Rhizobium rhizoryzae: one gene and its partners. The protein of the gene in region 3 binds, or shares a complex with, the protein of the main gene of each other region. Links are inferred from orthologs where the notes say so. Each region holds a gene or a part of one and is shown on either strand. Other genes may lie near its edges.

Evidence for each region.
Region 1: the proteins of G6N80_RS19920 (region 3) and eno are in contact, whole or in part, in a solved structure (PDB 2FYM), measured with the Escherichia coli proteins. The link is inferred for Rhizobium rhizoryzae from one-to-one orthologs.
Region 2: the proteins of G6N80_RS19920 (region 3) and pnp are in contact, whole or in part, in a cryo-EM structure (PDB 9QH0), measured with the Escherichia coli proteins. The link is inferred for Rhizobium rhizoryzae from one-to-one orthologs.

Annotation. Positions count from the first base shown.
Region 1 is NZ_CP049250.1:2,551,130-2,554,353, reverse strand. What follows is about bases 265-3,224. They hold eno (phosphopyruvate hydratase), read right to left. Parts: upstream 2,402-3,224; coding sequence 1,127-2,401; downstream 265-1,126. Other genes in these bases: kdsA (3-deoxy-8-phosphooctulonate synthase), read right to left, coding at 2,512-3,224; G6N80_RS18130 (FtsB family cell division protein), read right to left, coding at 662-979; pdhA (pyruvate dehydrogenase (acetyl-transferring) E1 component subunit alpha), read right to left, coding at 265-516. Outside these bases: more of pdhA, read right to left, coding at 1-264. UniProt on the Escherichia coli protein: Catalyzes the reversible conversion of 2-phosphoglycerate (2-PG) into phosphoenolpyruvate (PEP). It is essential for the degradation of carbohydrates via glycolysis.
Region 2 is NZ_CP049250.1:870,682-873,878, forward strand. What follows is about bases 265-3,197. They hold pnp (polyribonucleotide nucleotidyltransferase), read right to left. Parts: upstream 2,833-3,197; coding sequence 697-2,832; downstream 265-696. Other genes in these bases: G6N80_RS10435 (class I SAM-dependent methyltransferase), read right to left, coding at 265-517; rpsO (30S ribosomal protein S15), read right to left, coding at 3,138-3,197. Outside these bases: more of G6N80_RS10435, read right to left, coding at 1-264. UniProt on the Escherichia coli protein: Involved in mRNA degradation. Catalyzes the phosphorolysis of single-stranded polyribonucleotides processively in the 3'- to 5'-direction. Also involved, along with RNase II, in tRNA processing.
Region 3 is NZ_CP049250.1:2,904,992-2,912,265, reverse strand. What follows is about bases 2,234-5,696. They hold G6N80_RS19920 (Rne/Rng family ribonuclease), read right to left. Parts: upstream 5,365-5,696; coding sequence 2,434-5,364; downstream 2,234-2,433. Other genes in these bases: G6N80_RS19915 (hypothetical protein), read right to left, coding at 5,414-5,696. In the rest of the region: accC (acetyl-CoA carboxylase biotin carboxylase subunit), read right to left, coding at 1-266; accB (acetyl-CoA carboxylase biotin carboxyl carrier protein), read right to left, coding at 276-752; aroQ (type II 3-dehydroquinate dehydratase), read right to left, coding at 778-1,215; G6N80_RS19925 (DsbA family protein), read right to left, coding at 1,372-2,136; more of G6N80_RS19915, read right to left, coding at 5,697-5,749; G6N80_RS19910 (N-acetylmuramoyl-L-alanine amidase), read left to right, coding at 6,002-7,243. UniProt on the Escherichia coli protein: Endoribonuclease that plays a central role in RNA processing and decay. Required for the maturation of 5S and 16S rRNAs and the majority of tRNAs. Also involved in the degradation of most mRNAs.

The DNA.
Region 1 (3,224 bases), 360 kb from region 3 along the record:
ACCGAAATAGGCGATCGAAACGTTGTCATTGCCGCGATACTTGTTGGCAAAGCCAAGACCTGTACCGAGCGAGACCTGCGCACCGACGATGCCGTGGCCACCATAGAAATGCTTTTCCTTGGAGAACATGTGCATGGAGCCGCCCTTCCCCTTGGAATAGCCGCCCCGACGCCCCGTCAACTCTGCCATGACACCGCGGGCCGTCATGCCAGTCGCCAGCATGTGACCATGATCGCGGTAACCGGTGATGACCTGGTCACCTTCCTTCATCGCCATCTGCATGCCGATGACGACAGCTTCCTGGCCGATGTAAAGGTGACAGAAACCGCCGATGAAGCCCATGCCATAAAGCTGGCCGGCCTTTTCCTCAAAGCGGCGGATGAGCAGCATCTCGCGATAGGCGCTCAGCTCGTCATTCTTGTTGAATTCGGCAATGGTTCCGCCGTTGAAGTCTTTCTTTGCAGGCTTCGCAGCCGCCTTACGGACGGGTGCGGACGCGGATTGCTTCGGCGCCATTCATAACCTCCCTGCGCGTTTGTTTGGTTGCGCGTACCATAGGGAAGAATTCACGCCTCAGCAATGCCATAAATGCATGGCTCACATGATAATCAACTATCTGGAATCACTAAGAAAAAGTTGATTTAACCAATTTTAGGTTAATTCAGAAATAGCTGCGAAAAACGGTGATCTCGTCTTTGCGAGAAACATTGAGCTGGTATCGCGCAATTTCGTCCAGCATGTCTTTTTCCAGCGAACCGTCGCTCAACAGGCGAACCTGCCGTTCCAAAGCCTCCCGCTTTGCTACCAGCTTTTCAAGCGCAACAGCTCTCTCCACCCGAGTACGCTCGAATTTCTCCGTGGCGATCAGTCCAAGATCACCATGAATGGAATGATAACTGAAATAGGAGACGAAGGCGATGGTAATAGCGGGAAGGACCAAACGCCCCAGTTTTCGCTCTTTATGATGCTTGGTCCACATATCGATTTCCTGACACGCATTACGGTCTGCAGATTGCCAGAGTTTGCTTAATCAATCGTTGACCATGAATGTCAGCGGGACGCGGACAACAAAAAAGGCGGCAACCGCAATGGGTTGCCGCCTCGAAATCGTGACCGGAAGACCGAATTATGCGCGCAGGATCGAACGACCTGCGTAGGCCGCCTGCGGGCCCAGCATTTCTTCGATACGAATCAGCTGGTTGTACTTAGCAATACGGTCGGAACGTGAGAGCGAACCCGTCTTGATCTGTCCGCAGTTGGTCGCAACGGCGAGATCGGCAATCGTCGAATCCTCGGTTTCGCCAGAGCGGTGTGACATGACGGCAGTGTAGCCAGCCTTATGCGCCGTTTCCACAGCATCCAGAGTCTCGGTGAGTGAGCCGATCTGGTTGACCTTCACGAGGATTGAATTGGCAACGCCCATCTTGATGCCGTCGCGCAGACGCGACGAGTTGGTGACGAACAGATCGTCTCCTACAAGCTGAACCTTGCTGCCGATCTTGTCGGTCAGGTATTTCCAGCCGTTCCAGTCGTCTTCCGCCATGCCGTCTTCAATGGAAATGATCGGATACTTGGCGGCAAGCTCGGCCAGATAATCAGCCATAGCCTCCGGCTCGAGCGTGCGACCCTCGCCTTCCATGACGTATTTTCCGTCCTTGAAGAATTCAGTAGAAGCGCAGTCGAGTGCCAGCTGCATATCGTCGCCCGGACGATAGCCAGCCTTTTCGATCGACCTCATGATGAAATCGAGCGCTTCTGGTGCACTCTTGAGGCCGGGCGCGAAACCACCTTCGTCACCGACGTTGGTGTTGTGGCCCTGTGCCGACAGTTCCTTCTTGAGAACGTGGAAGACTTCGGAGCCCATGCGTACGGCGTCGCGGATGTTTTCCGCACCGACCGGCATGATCATGAATTCCTGGAAATCGATCGGATTGTCGGCATGCGCACCGCCGTTGATGATGTTCATCATTGGAACCGGCAGCAGGCGGGCGTTCGGGCCACCCACATAACGGAAGAGCGGCAGGCCAGAGGCTTCTGCAGCGGCCTTTGCAACGGCAAGCGAAACACCGAGGATAGCATTCGCACCGAGGCGAGACTTGTTCGGGGTGCCGTCGAGCTCACGCATCAGGTTATCGATGAGGATCTGGTTTTCAGCGTCGTGACCGCCAACCGCATCAAAAATCTCGCCGTTGACGGCTTCGACAGCCTTCTCGACACCCTTGCCGAGGTAACGCTTGCCACCGTCGCGAAGCTCGACCGCTTCATGTGCACCCGTGGATGCGCCGGAGGGAACAGCCGCACGGCCCATGCTGCCGTCTTCGAGGTGGACATCAACTTCAACGGTCGGGTTGCCACGGCTGTCGAGAATTTCGCGCGCGATAATGTCCGTAATAGCTGTCATAAGCTCATCCTGTGCTGTGCGGTGAAAGTATGTGCCTGTCTTACCCAACAAGGCAGAAAATACAATGGCACGCGTATGACAGCTCGATATTCAAGCTGCCATGGGCGCCACTAAGCGGAACGCTTGGCAACGGCATCGAAGGCCATCAATGTTTCCAGCAGACGCGGAAGGTCCTGAAGCTTGACCATGTTTGGTCCGTCAGAAGGTGCATTGTCGGGATCCTGATGGCTTTCGATGAAGACGCCGGCGACACCGACAGCCACAGCGGCGCGCGCCAGTGTCTCGACGAATTCGCGCTGGCCGCCAGTGGAGCCACCCTGCCCGCCCGGCTGCTGAACGGAGTGGGTTGCATCGAAGATGACCGGTGAGCCCATGGCAGCCATGATGGGCAATGAACGCATGTCGGATACAAGCGTGTTATAGCCAAACGAAGCGCCTCGTTCGCACAGCATGACGTTCGGATTACCGCTCTCCGTGAACTTGGCCTGCACGTTCTTCATATCCCAAGGGGCCAGGAACTGCCCTTTCTTCACATTGATCGCGCGACCTGTCTTGGCCGCAGCAACGAGAAGATCCGTTTGCCTACAAAGGAACGCAGGAATCTGCAGAACATCAACGACCGGCGCGACCTCTGCACACTGCTCTTCGGTATGGATATCGGTCAGGACCGGAAAGCCAAACTTCTTCTTGAGGTCACTGAAGACCTCAAGCGCCTTCTCCAGGCCGATACCCCGCTTGCCGGAAAGGGACGTCCGATTGGCCTTGTCGAAGGAGCTCTTGTAGACGAGCCCGATACCCAGCTTGTCAGTGATCTCCTTGATCG
Region 2 (3,197 bases), 2.0 Mb from region 3 along the record:
TTCCAGCAACGGTCTCAAACCGATTGTCGATCAATTGCGGCTGCTTTGCGAGCTTGACCACAGCAGCCGTAACGTCTGCCGGTCTTGTGAACCAGGCGACAACCCCGTGATACTTCGGCATGTGCTCCACGTCGAAGCCAAGATTGGCGAGCTGCTTGCGAAGCGGCTGGATGCCGTCTTCCTTGGCGCCGGCCAGAACAATGACCCCGCCGTCGCGCACACGCGTCAGGGCTTCGGCAACATTTTGCTCGTTTTCGCCTTTGTGCTTGCTGCACAGGATCAGCGCACCATCAAAGTTCTCGCCTTCAACTTCCGGAACCACACGGGCACCGGTCGCGCTCAAGGGACGAAAGAGAGGGCGAAGCGGCTGGATGTTCAGGATCTCAGCCTTGAAGTCCTCGGGTAAACGAGGCGCCACTTCCGCAGCAAGAAAGAGGAAGCGGCTGCCCTCGCCCGGCGCGTCCAGCGTGCCAATGGCGAAGGGATGAAACAGTGTTTTAGCGGCGTCGCGGATCATGGTGGGTTCCGGGTCTTAGAGCTTTTCCGGTCAACCGGATCATTGATTATGCTCTATGTCTTTGTTTCTACGCAGTCCGGACGCAAAACCGCTAACGCATTTTTGCTCGGACGTGCTCCGGGATAGCAAAAGGGCGCGGAAACGATCCCGCGCCCCAAGAATGGTCTCAAGAAGAAACCTTATTCAGCGGCAGCGTCGCCTTCAGCCTTCTTGATTTCCTGGCCGGTTGCCTGATCGACAACCTTCATGGACAGGCGAACCTTGCCACGCTCATCGAAGCCCATCAGCTTGACCCATACCTTGTCGCCTTCCTTGACGACGTCGGAGGTCTTGGCAACGCGCTCGGAAGCCAGCTGCGAGATGTGAACGAGGCCGTCACGTGCGCCGAAGAAGTTGACGAATGCGCCGAAGTCGGCCGTCTTCACGACGGTGCCTTCGTAGATCTGACCAACTTCCGGCTCTGCCACGATGGAATGGATCCACTTGCGGGCTGCCTCAATTTCCTTGCCGGAAGCAGATGCGATCTTGACCGTACCGTCGTCCTCGATGTTGATCTTGGCGCCGGTCTTCTCAACGATTTCGCGGATGACCTTACCGCCCGAACCGATGACTTCACGGATCTTGTCGACCGGGATGTTCATGACTTCGATGCGCGGTGCGAATTCGCCCAGCTGACCACGGCTTTCGGTGATGGCCTTGGCCATTTCGCCGAGAATGTGGTTACGGCCACCCTTGGCCTGGTTGAGAGCGACCTTCATGATCTCTTCGGTAATACCGGCGATCTTGATGTCCATCTGCAGCGAGGTGATGCCCGCTTCGGTGCCGGCCACCTTGAAGTCCATGTCGCCGAGGTGATCTTCGTCACCCAAGATGTCGGAGAGAACCGCAAAGCGCTCACCTTCGAGGATGAGGCCCATGGCGATACCGGCAACCGGCTTGGCCAAAGGAACGCCTGCGTCCATGAGCGCCAGCGAGGTGCCGCAAACGGTTGCCATGGAGGACGAACCGTTGGACTCGGTGATTTCAGACACGACGCGCAGAGTGTAGGGGAACTGTTCCGGCGTGGGCAGCATCGGGTGGATAGCGCGCCATGCGAGCTTGCCATGGCCGATTTCGCGGCGGCCCGGGGAGCCCATGCGGCCAGTTTCACCGACAGAATAGGGCGGGAAGTTGTAGTGGAGCATGAACTGCTCCTTGTACATGCCCGTCAGGCTGTCGACATACTGCTCGTCTTCGCCCGTGCCGAGCGTTGCAACGACCAGAGCCTGCGTTTCGCCGCGGGTAAAGAGAGCGGAACCGTGTGTGCGCGGCAGGATGCCAACTTCCGAAATGATCGGACGAACGGTTTCGAGGTCGCGACCGTCGATGCGGCTCTTGGTGTCGAGGATGTTCCAGCGAACGATCTTGGCCTGCAGGTGCTTGAACACGGCTGCAACCACTTCGGGCGCATACTTGGCTTCGCCTTCGGCAGGCAGGAAGTGTGCCTTGACCTTTGCCTTGACGGCATCAACGGCAGCGTAGCGGTCAGCCTTCTGGGTGATCTTGTAGGCGTCACGCAGTTCGGCTTCGGCAAGCTTCAGCATTTCGGCTTCGAGTTCGGAATGATCTTCCGGTTCGAACTCGCGCGGCTCCTTGGCAGCCACTTCAGCCAGCTTGATGATGGCGTCGATGACCGGCTGGAAACCCTTGTGGCCGAACATGACGGCGCCAAGCATGACTTCTTCGTTGAGTTCCTTGGCTTCGGACTCAACCATCAGAACCGCGTCGGATGTACCGGCGACAACGAGGTCGAGCGTCGACTCGTCCATCTCGTCCAGATGCGGGTTCAGAACGTATTCGCCATTGATGTAGCCAACGCGTGCGCCGCCAACCGGGCCCATGAACGGAACGCCGGACAGCGTCAGGGCAGCAGAGGTAGCAACCATGGACAGGATGTCCGGGTTGTTTTCCAGGTCATGCTGAATGACGGTGACGACAACCTGCGTGTCGTTCTTGTAGCCTTCCGGGAAGAGCGGACGGATTGGACGGTCGATCAGGCGCGAAACCAGCGTTTCGTTCTCCGAAGGACGGCCTTCACGCTTGAAATAGCCGCCCGGGATCTTGCCGGCAGCATAGGTCTTTTCCTGATAGTTGACGGTCAGCGGGAAGAAGTCCTGGCCCGGCTTCGGCTCCTTGGCAGAGACCACAGTCGCCAAGACCACGGTTTCGCCATAGGTGGCGATGACGGCGCCATCCGCCTGACGAGCAACCTTGCCGGTTTCCAGTCTGAGCGTGCGGCCTGCCCACTCGATTTCGACAGCATGTGTGTTGAACATGATTTTCAGTCCTTCATGCGCGGCGGCCTTGCACCTCACCCGCCAAGGGGAGCATGCCGAAAGCCGCATCCAGCGCTTCGTGTGACGAGATCACGGGCAAGACAACAAGAGGCTTTCAATGAGCCAGACTATGTGCCTGGCGAAAGCATCCGGCAATCCTGCCCCATGACAGGTCATCGGTTAAGTTAGCAGGAACGGCGGATCCGGGCCTGCCAAGTCTGCCGCAATCCATGCGGCCGTTTCCGGGTCTTGCGCCCGGATGAAATGCGGCGAACGACCCTTTGGATCGTCCGCCGAATCTGGTCTTAGCGACGGATACCGAGGCTCGAGATGAGCTTCGTGTAACGGCCTTCGTCCTTCTTCTT
Region 3 (7,274 bases):
GCATTTTCCGACAGGAAGCCGTAACCGGGATGCACTGCATCCGCACCGGTGATCTCGCAAGCCGCAACGATCTGGTGGATGTTGAGATAGCTGTCACGTGATGGCGGTGGGCCGATACATACGCTTTCGTCTGCCAGACGCACATGCATTGCGTCAGCGTCAGCCGTGGAATGAACAGCGACGGTCGAAATGCCGAGTTCCTTGCATGCCCGCAGGACACGAAGGGCAATCTCGCCACGGTTGGCAATGAGGATCTTCGAAATCATGAGACCGCCTTATTCGATCACAACGAGCGGCTCGCCGTATTCGACAGGCTGCGCGTCATTGACGATGATTTCCGTCACCTTGCCCGAACGCGGTGCAGGGATCTGGTTCATGGTCTTCATGGCTTCGATGATGAGAAGCGTCTGGCCTTCCTTGACCGTTGCACCAACTTCAATGAAGGATCGTGCACCAGGGGCAGGTGAAAGATAAACCGTGCCGACCATTGGTGCAGTGACAGCCTTTGAACGATCTTTCGCAGGTTCAACGGCAGCGCCGGTTACGGGCGCAGCAGGTGCCGCGGCAGGCGCTGCGTAAAGTTGCGGGGCCGGTGCAGCAGCCTGGATGTACTGGGGCGCCTGAATGGTGCGAGATACGCGGATGCGCAGATCGTCCTGCTCGATTTCGATCTCTGTCAAATCGGTATCGTTGAGGATGTTCGCCAGATCGCGGATCAACCCCTTGTCGAAACCGTTCTTCTTCTCAGACATGGTCAACCTATGTGCTCTGTTGTTCTTAATTGGTGATATCGCGCAGCGCGCGCAATGCCAGAAGATAACCGCCCGGACCGAGGCCGCAGATCATGCCTTTGGCCGCTGGTGCGATCATCGATTTATGTCGGAATTCCTCGCGAGCATGGATGTTCGAAATATGCACTTCGATCACGGGGACCGATATGGCCCGGATGGCATCGTGAAGCGCGATCGACGTGTGGCCGTAAGCGCCAGGATTGATGACAACGCCCACTGCCCGATCGTCGGCTTCGTGAAGCCGGTCGACGAGGACGCCCTCATGATTGCTCTGAAAGCACTCGATCTCGAAGCCAAGCTCCCGACCGGCGGTGACGCACTCGCTCTCGATATCTTTGAGAGTCTTGCCGCCATAAATGCCAGGTTCTCGCTTGCCCAGCATATTCAGGTTCGGCCCGTTGAGGACAAAGATTGTCTTGCTCATGGAATTCCCACCATAAAACCAGCGAAACCTATAGACCGGCAGGCTGGCAAGGGAAAGCCCCCGGCCACGAAAGCCGTGAATAACCGGGGCCTAATGACTGAATATACTGATCTCACTGCGCGTTAAGCGACCGGTGAAGGGGCTGCAAGCAATCGATCAGCAGGTGGCTTTGCCGCAGGAGCGGATGTTGCTGATCTTGCTGGACAGTTCTTCATGTCCGACAGCACCAAACACAGCCTCGTTTCCGACGACATAGAATGGTGTGCCGGTAACGCCGAGATTATTTGCGAGTTCATAGGTCGCGCGGATCTGCTGGTCGTTTGGATTGTCCTTCATCGACTTCCGGATTGCGGATTCGCTGACACCCAGAGCTGCTGCGACAGCGATCGCGGTCTGTTCCGTTGCCCGCTGCTGCCCGCCGAGAAGCTGCTTGTGGAACTGCGGATACTTCTCCGGAGCTATGGCCTTGAAGGCGCTGGCAACGCGGTGGGCGGCCATGGAATCAGGACCGAGAATCGGGAATTCCTTCAGGATGAAACGCACCTTCTTGTCCGATGAGAGAATTGTTTCCATGTCGGTCAAAGCGCGCTTGCAGTAGGTGCAGTTGTAATCGAAAAACTCAACGATCGTCACATCACCGTTCGGATTGCCCAGGGTGATGTCGCTGGCTGTTGAAAAGATTGCCCTGCTGTTTGCCGCGATGCCTTCGGAGGCTTGAGAGGTGCGGGTATCCTGTTGCTTCTTTTCCAGCGCATCCTGCACTTCGAGCATGATCTCTGGGTTGGCGATCAGATATTCCCGGATAAAAGCCCCGAATTCCTTTTTCTGCTGGTCATCCAGAGCGTTTGCAGCAGTTCCAGTCGCGACAACGGTAGCGGAGGCCAGAAGCCCGGCGGTAAGCAACTTCAGAAAAGATTTCATGGCTATCCTCTATATCGCGCATCGCAAAAACTGATCGCGACTCAACCCTATCGATTGACGTCTGGGTGAATCATTTACGATCCTGTAGCGCTTCGGTGGTCTCGGGGTCTACTGGATCAAACGATCACAATTTTGGCAGACACTGATCAATTCATGATTGCCATCGCAACAGGTTGAGATCAATCACCTTTGACCAAAAATGCGCCGCAGCACTGCGCGCACATATTTCACTATTTTACCCCCGAAAAGCAAAACGGCCGCAACATGTGCGACCGCTTTACAAACCTTAATCCGAGATCAAAGGAAGCCGCGCTTCTGCCACCAGCCAGCACGCTTCGGTTTCGTGGGCTCGCCATCTGGCTCACTGTCGGATGGAGCGCTGGATGTCACCACCGGTTCCGATGAAGCGATGTTGGACGCACGGTTTGCCCGAATTGCTTTTTCGGCCGCACTTTCTTCCGATGACGAAGCCGCGTCTACAGCGGTTTCGACTGCTGGTTCCGGCTTTACGGCTTCTGGTTCTGCCACTTCAGCCTCGGCCGAGTTCGCTGCAGGCTGTTCCGTCACGGCGACAGTATCGGCAACGGCTTCGGTCTCCGATTTGCTGGAGGCCTTGGAACGACGCGTGCGACGCGGCTTGACCGGAGTTTCTTCCGTTTTCCCGGCTTCGTTTGAGTCTGCTGCTACAGCCTCTTCAGCATCGACCTGGAGTTCCTGCGTCGAACCGCCGTCGGAGAAGCCGGATACAGGGCTCAGATCATTGTCGTCTGTGCTCTCATCGGCAGGAGTACTGGCTTCAGTATCGTCTTCGCCGGAGTTTGCCTGCACGCCGTCCTCTTCGCCCTGACGATTGCGGCGACCGCCGCGCTTGCCACGACGACGACGCTTGCGCTTATTGCCTTCTTCGGTTTCCGACTGGGCCTGATCCGTCTGGCCTTCCGCAGAATCATCGTCTTCATCATCATCGCCGTCTTCGTCGGCGCCGGATGCATCACCCGAAGCTTGCTGCGAAGGATCGTTACGCTCGCCATTGCGATTGCGACGGCGGCGGCGACGCTTGCGCTTGCGATTGCCCTGCTCATCTTCCGAACGTACAGCCTGTGCGGAGTTTGCCGCAGCAGCCGGCGCCTCATCTTCGTCCTCGTCATCAGCTTCGATGATGACATCGTCTTCGTCTTCCTCAACGGGGAGGGCCGCAAACTGAACGAGGCTTTCGATTTTCACCGGGTTGGCAACAGGCTCACCTCGGTCGATTGCGAAGTGGCTTGCGCCGACCGCGCCATCCGCTTCAATGAAGATAGAGACGCCGAAGCGGTTTTCATAATCAACGACATTACCGCGTTTGTGGTTGAGCAGATAAAGCGCAATCTCAGGCGTCGTACGCACCGTGATATCGTGCGTGGTATTCTTGAGCAGGTATTCTTCGACACCGCGCAGAACATGCAGGGCAATCGAAGACTGCGACCGAACGTGACCTGTTCCGCCGCAGTGCGAGCAGACCTGAGTGGTCGACTCGAGCACACTGGCGCGAATACGCTGGCGCGACATTTCGAGCAGACCGAAATGCGAGATGCGGCCTACCTGAATGCGTGCGCGATCGTTCTTTAGGCAATCCTTCAGCTTCTTCTCGACAGAGCGGTTGTTCCGCTTCTCTTCCATGTCGATAAAGTCGATGACGATCAGACCCGCAAGGTCCCGGAGCCTCAACTGGCGAGCAACTTCCTCTGCTGCCTCCAGATTGGTCTGAAGTGCGGTCTCTTCGATCGAATGCTCGCGAGTCGAACGCCCGGAGTTGACGTCGATAGCGACCAGCGCTTCCGTCTGGTTGATGATGAGGTAGCCGCCCGACTTCAACGTAACCTGCGGCTGCAGCATCCGGTCGAGCTGTGCCTCGATGCCAGAGCGCGAGAAAATCGGATGCAGATCCCGATAGGGCTGAACCACTTTGGCATGGCTCGGCATCAGCATCTTCATGAAGTCTTTCGCTTCGCGATAGCCTTCCTCACCGGCAACGATGACCTCGGATATGTCCTTATTGTAGAGATCGCGAATGGAGCGCTTGATCAGCGATCCTTCCTCGTAAACCAGACAGGGAGCGATCGAGTTCAGCGTCAGCGTCCTGACATTCTCCCACAGACGCATCAGGTATTCGAAGTCACGCTTGATCTCGACGCGGGTGCGGTTTGCTCCAGCCGTACGAAGAATCACGCCCATGCCCAGCGGCACGTCCAACTCGCGCGCAATTTCCTTGAGGCGCTTGCGGTCCGTCGGATTGGTGATCTTGCGCGAAATGCCGCCACCACGTGCAGTGTTCGGCATCAATACCGAATAACGACCGGCAAGCGAGAGATAGGTCGTCAGAGCGGCGCCCTTGTTGCCACGCTCTTCCTTCGCAACCTGAACCAGCAGGATCTGGCGGCGTTTGATGACTTCCTGGATTCGGTATTGCTTGCGCGGCTTGCGGAATACGCGATCCGGCACCTCTTCCATGGCGTCTTCTGCACCAACGGACTCGATGACTTCTTTTTCATGGTCGTCGTCATCGTCATCATCGTCGTCGTTGGAACGGCGATCGACGACATCTTCAGACACGGAATCAGTATCGACCATCGCCGCCATCTCGTCCGGCGTGCTGTCGTCGTTTCCGTCCGTCGTGTCTGACGCGACGGCCGCCTCATCTACGGCAGCCTCAACCGGCTTCTTGCGGGCCCGGCTACGGCGCGGCTTGGCTTTTGGCTTTTCTTCCGCAACTGCCTCAGCAGCTACCTCTTCAGCGGAATTGTCGGCATTGGCAGGAGCCTCCGTCGCGTTGACAGGCTCGCTTGAGCTGTCATCAGCGCCAAGAGCGGCTTCTACCTGTTTGACAATTCCCACATCAGGTTGATCTGCCTTCGCGAGATCAATAACGGGCTCGACGTCGTGATCGTGATGGCGGGGATTATCTTCCATTTCCGCCTGAAGCAGTGCCTGACGGTCAGCAAGCGGGATTTGATAATAGTCTGGATGGATTTCCGCGAAAGCGAGAAAACCATGACGGTTGCCGCCATAGTCAACGAATGCGGCCTGAAGGGAAGGCTCAACGCGGGTCACCTTCGCCAGGTAAATGTTGCCGCGTATCTGCTTCTTGTGCTGCGACTCGAAATCGAACTCTTCAATCCGGTTTCCCCGGACGACTACGACGCGTGTTTCCTCCGCATGGGAGGCGTCGATAAGCATTTTGTCTGCCATTGAACATGTGCTCCTCGGCGCAGCCGCGCGTGCTTGAAGAGGCCTGTCCTCATGTCAGCACCTCCCTGCATCGCGAGTTTTGCGCCGGATAAAGATTTCCCGCTGATACGCTTTCGAGCGGCATCGCCACGACAAGCATCAGAACCTTCGTTCTTTTCAGCCTGCCTGGAGTATGCAAATCGTGCCGCAACATTAAAGACCAGTCGAGAATGACGTTATACAAGGTCCCTTGCGGAACCCGATGAATTTGCTCCCGATGAGCAGGATGGCGAGCCATCCGGTATTCGTCCGGCCATGCCGGAGTTGATGGTGTTTCAGGCCAAGTGTAGAGACGGCGGATGTCTTTGCTCCACGGCGCCAGAACATGACAGCTGGCTGCCTGCAACAGACTATCCCGTCGACACTTAAACCCTCACAAGCCTTGTATGTTTTATCCGTCACAATAGCAAGGGCAAAGCCGATCCTGCCTTATTATGGATCAAATTGACGGACTAAAGCGCAGTGACGCCGTATCGCTTTGGCATTGGGCGCCTTTGCCAGGGAAATTGAACAGCGGTGATTGCGTGTTGTACATTGAGAATCAGGTGCAGGGAGAGAAAGCGCGTTGAGACCGGTTTGGAGAAACTCCACAATATCTATGTGCCGACCGGCTGTCGGTGCTGGGAGCGCCTTCAGTCTTTTCTCGGGTTTGCTCATCGCGCTGTGTCTGCTTTGCCCCGTTTCAGTTCGAGCAACCGAAAAACCCGATGAACCACTGCTGGCATTCTCGGCGCGTATTGTTGGCGATGATGCGCGATCTCGTGTTGTCGTCGATTTCGACGACAAGCCGGAATTCTCCGTTCATTATGTTGCCTCGCCAGAACGCATCGTCATTGACTTGCCTACGACGGCATTCGGTTTTCCTGCTGAAGACCTTGCCGCGCGCGGGCTGTTCAAGGACATCCGTTACGGAACCATGGGCGAGGGCAGCGCGCGCATCGTCCTGACCGCTCAGCGTCCGGTGAAACTGGTTTCCGCCGAGGTTCAAAAGAATGAGGATCGAGGTTTCAGGCTGGTTCTTGATGCCGAGATCACGACAAAGGAGAAATTCGCAGAACTGGTCAGGACCCAGAGCTGGAAGAGTTCTGAGCTCAAACAGTCTGCCGTTATTGAAGGTTTGCCCGATGGTGCAATGTCGAAGGATGGCGTCTTTACAATTGCCATCGACGCCGGGCATGGTGGCATCGATGCAGGAGCCTCCGGTGCAGTTACGAAGACGCCAGAGAAGGACATAACGCTCGCTTTTGCCAAAATCCTCGTGGAGAAGCTGAACAAACAGACCGGCATCCGAGCGTTTCTGACCCGTAGCAATGATAGTTTTCTGTCACTTTCAGAGCGGGTTGTTCTGGCGCGGCAGGGCAAGGCGGATCTCTTCATCTCCCTTCACGCCGATACGCTGGGACAAAAGAACATTCGCGGCTCGACCGTTTACACGCTGTCCGATACGGCGTCGGACAAGATGGCTGCGGCGCTCGCCGCGCGTGAAAACCTTTCGGATCAGCTTGCCGGGTACTCGATTGAGGTACCGCAGCCCGAAATCGCCGATATCTTGCTGGATTTGACCCGCCGGGAAACCCAGGCATTTTCCATCTCCCTGGCAAACAGGGTGGTGAAATCCTTCGAGGGCCAGATCGGTCTCATCAATAATCCTCACCGCTTCGCAGGTTTTCAGGTACTGCGAGCGCCAGACATTCCATCGATCCTGCTCGAGCTTGGCTTTTTGTCCAACGAAGGAGATGAAAAGCTGCTGTTGAGTGAAGAGTGGCGGGACAAGCTGACCAGCCTTCTTGTTGATGCAGTCCTGAAATACCGGGGCGAGACTGTTGCGGGCGGCGGCTGATTGCGTCGGAGCAGATTACATTGTGGCCTGA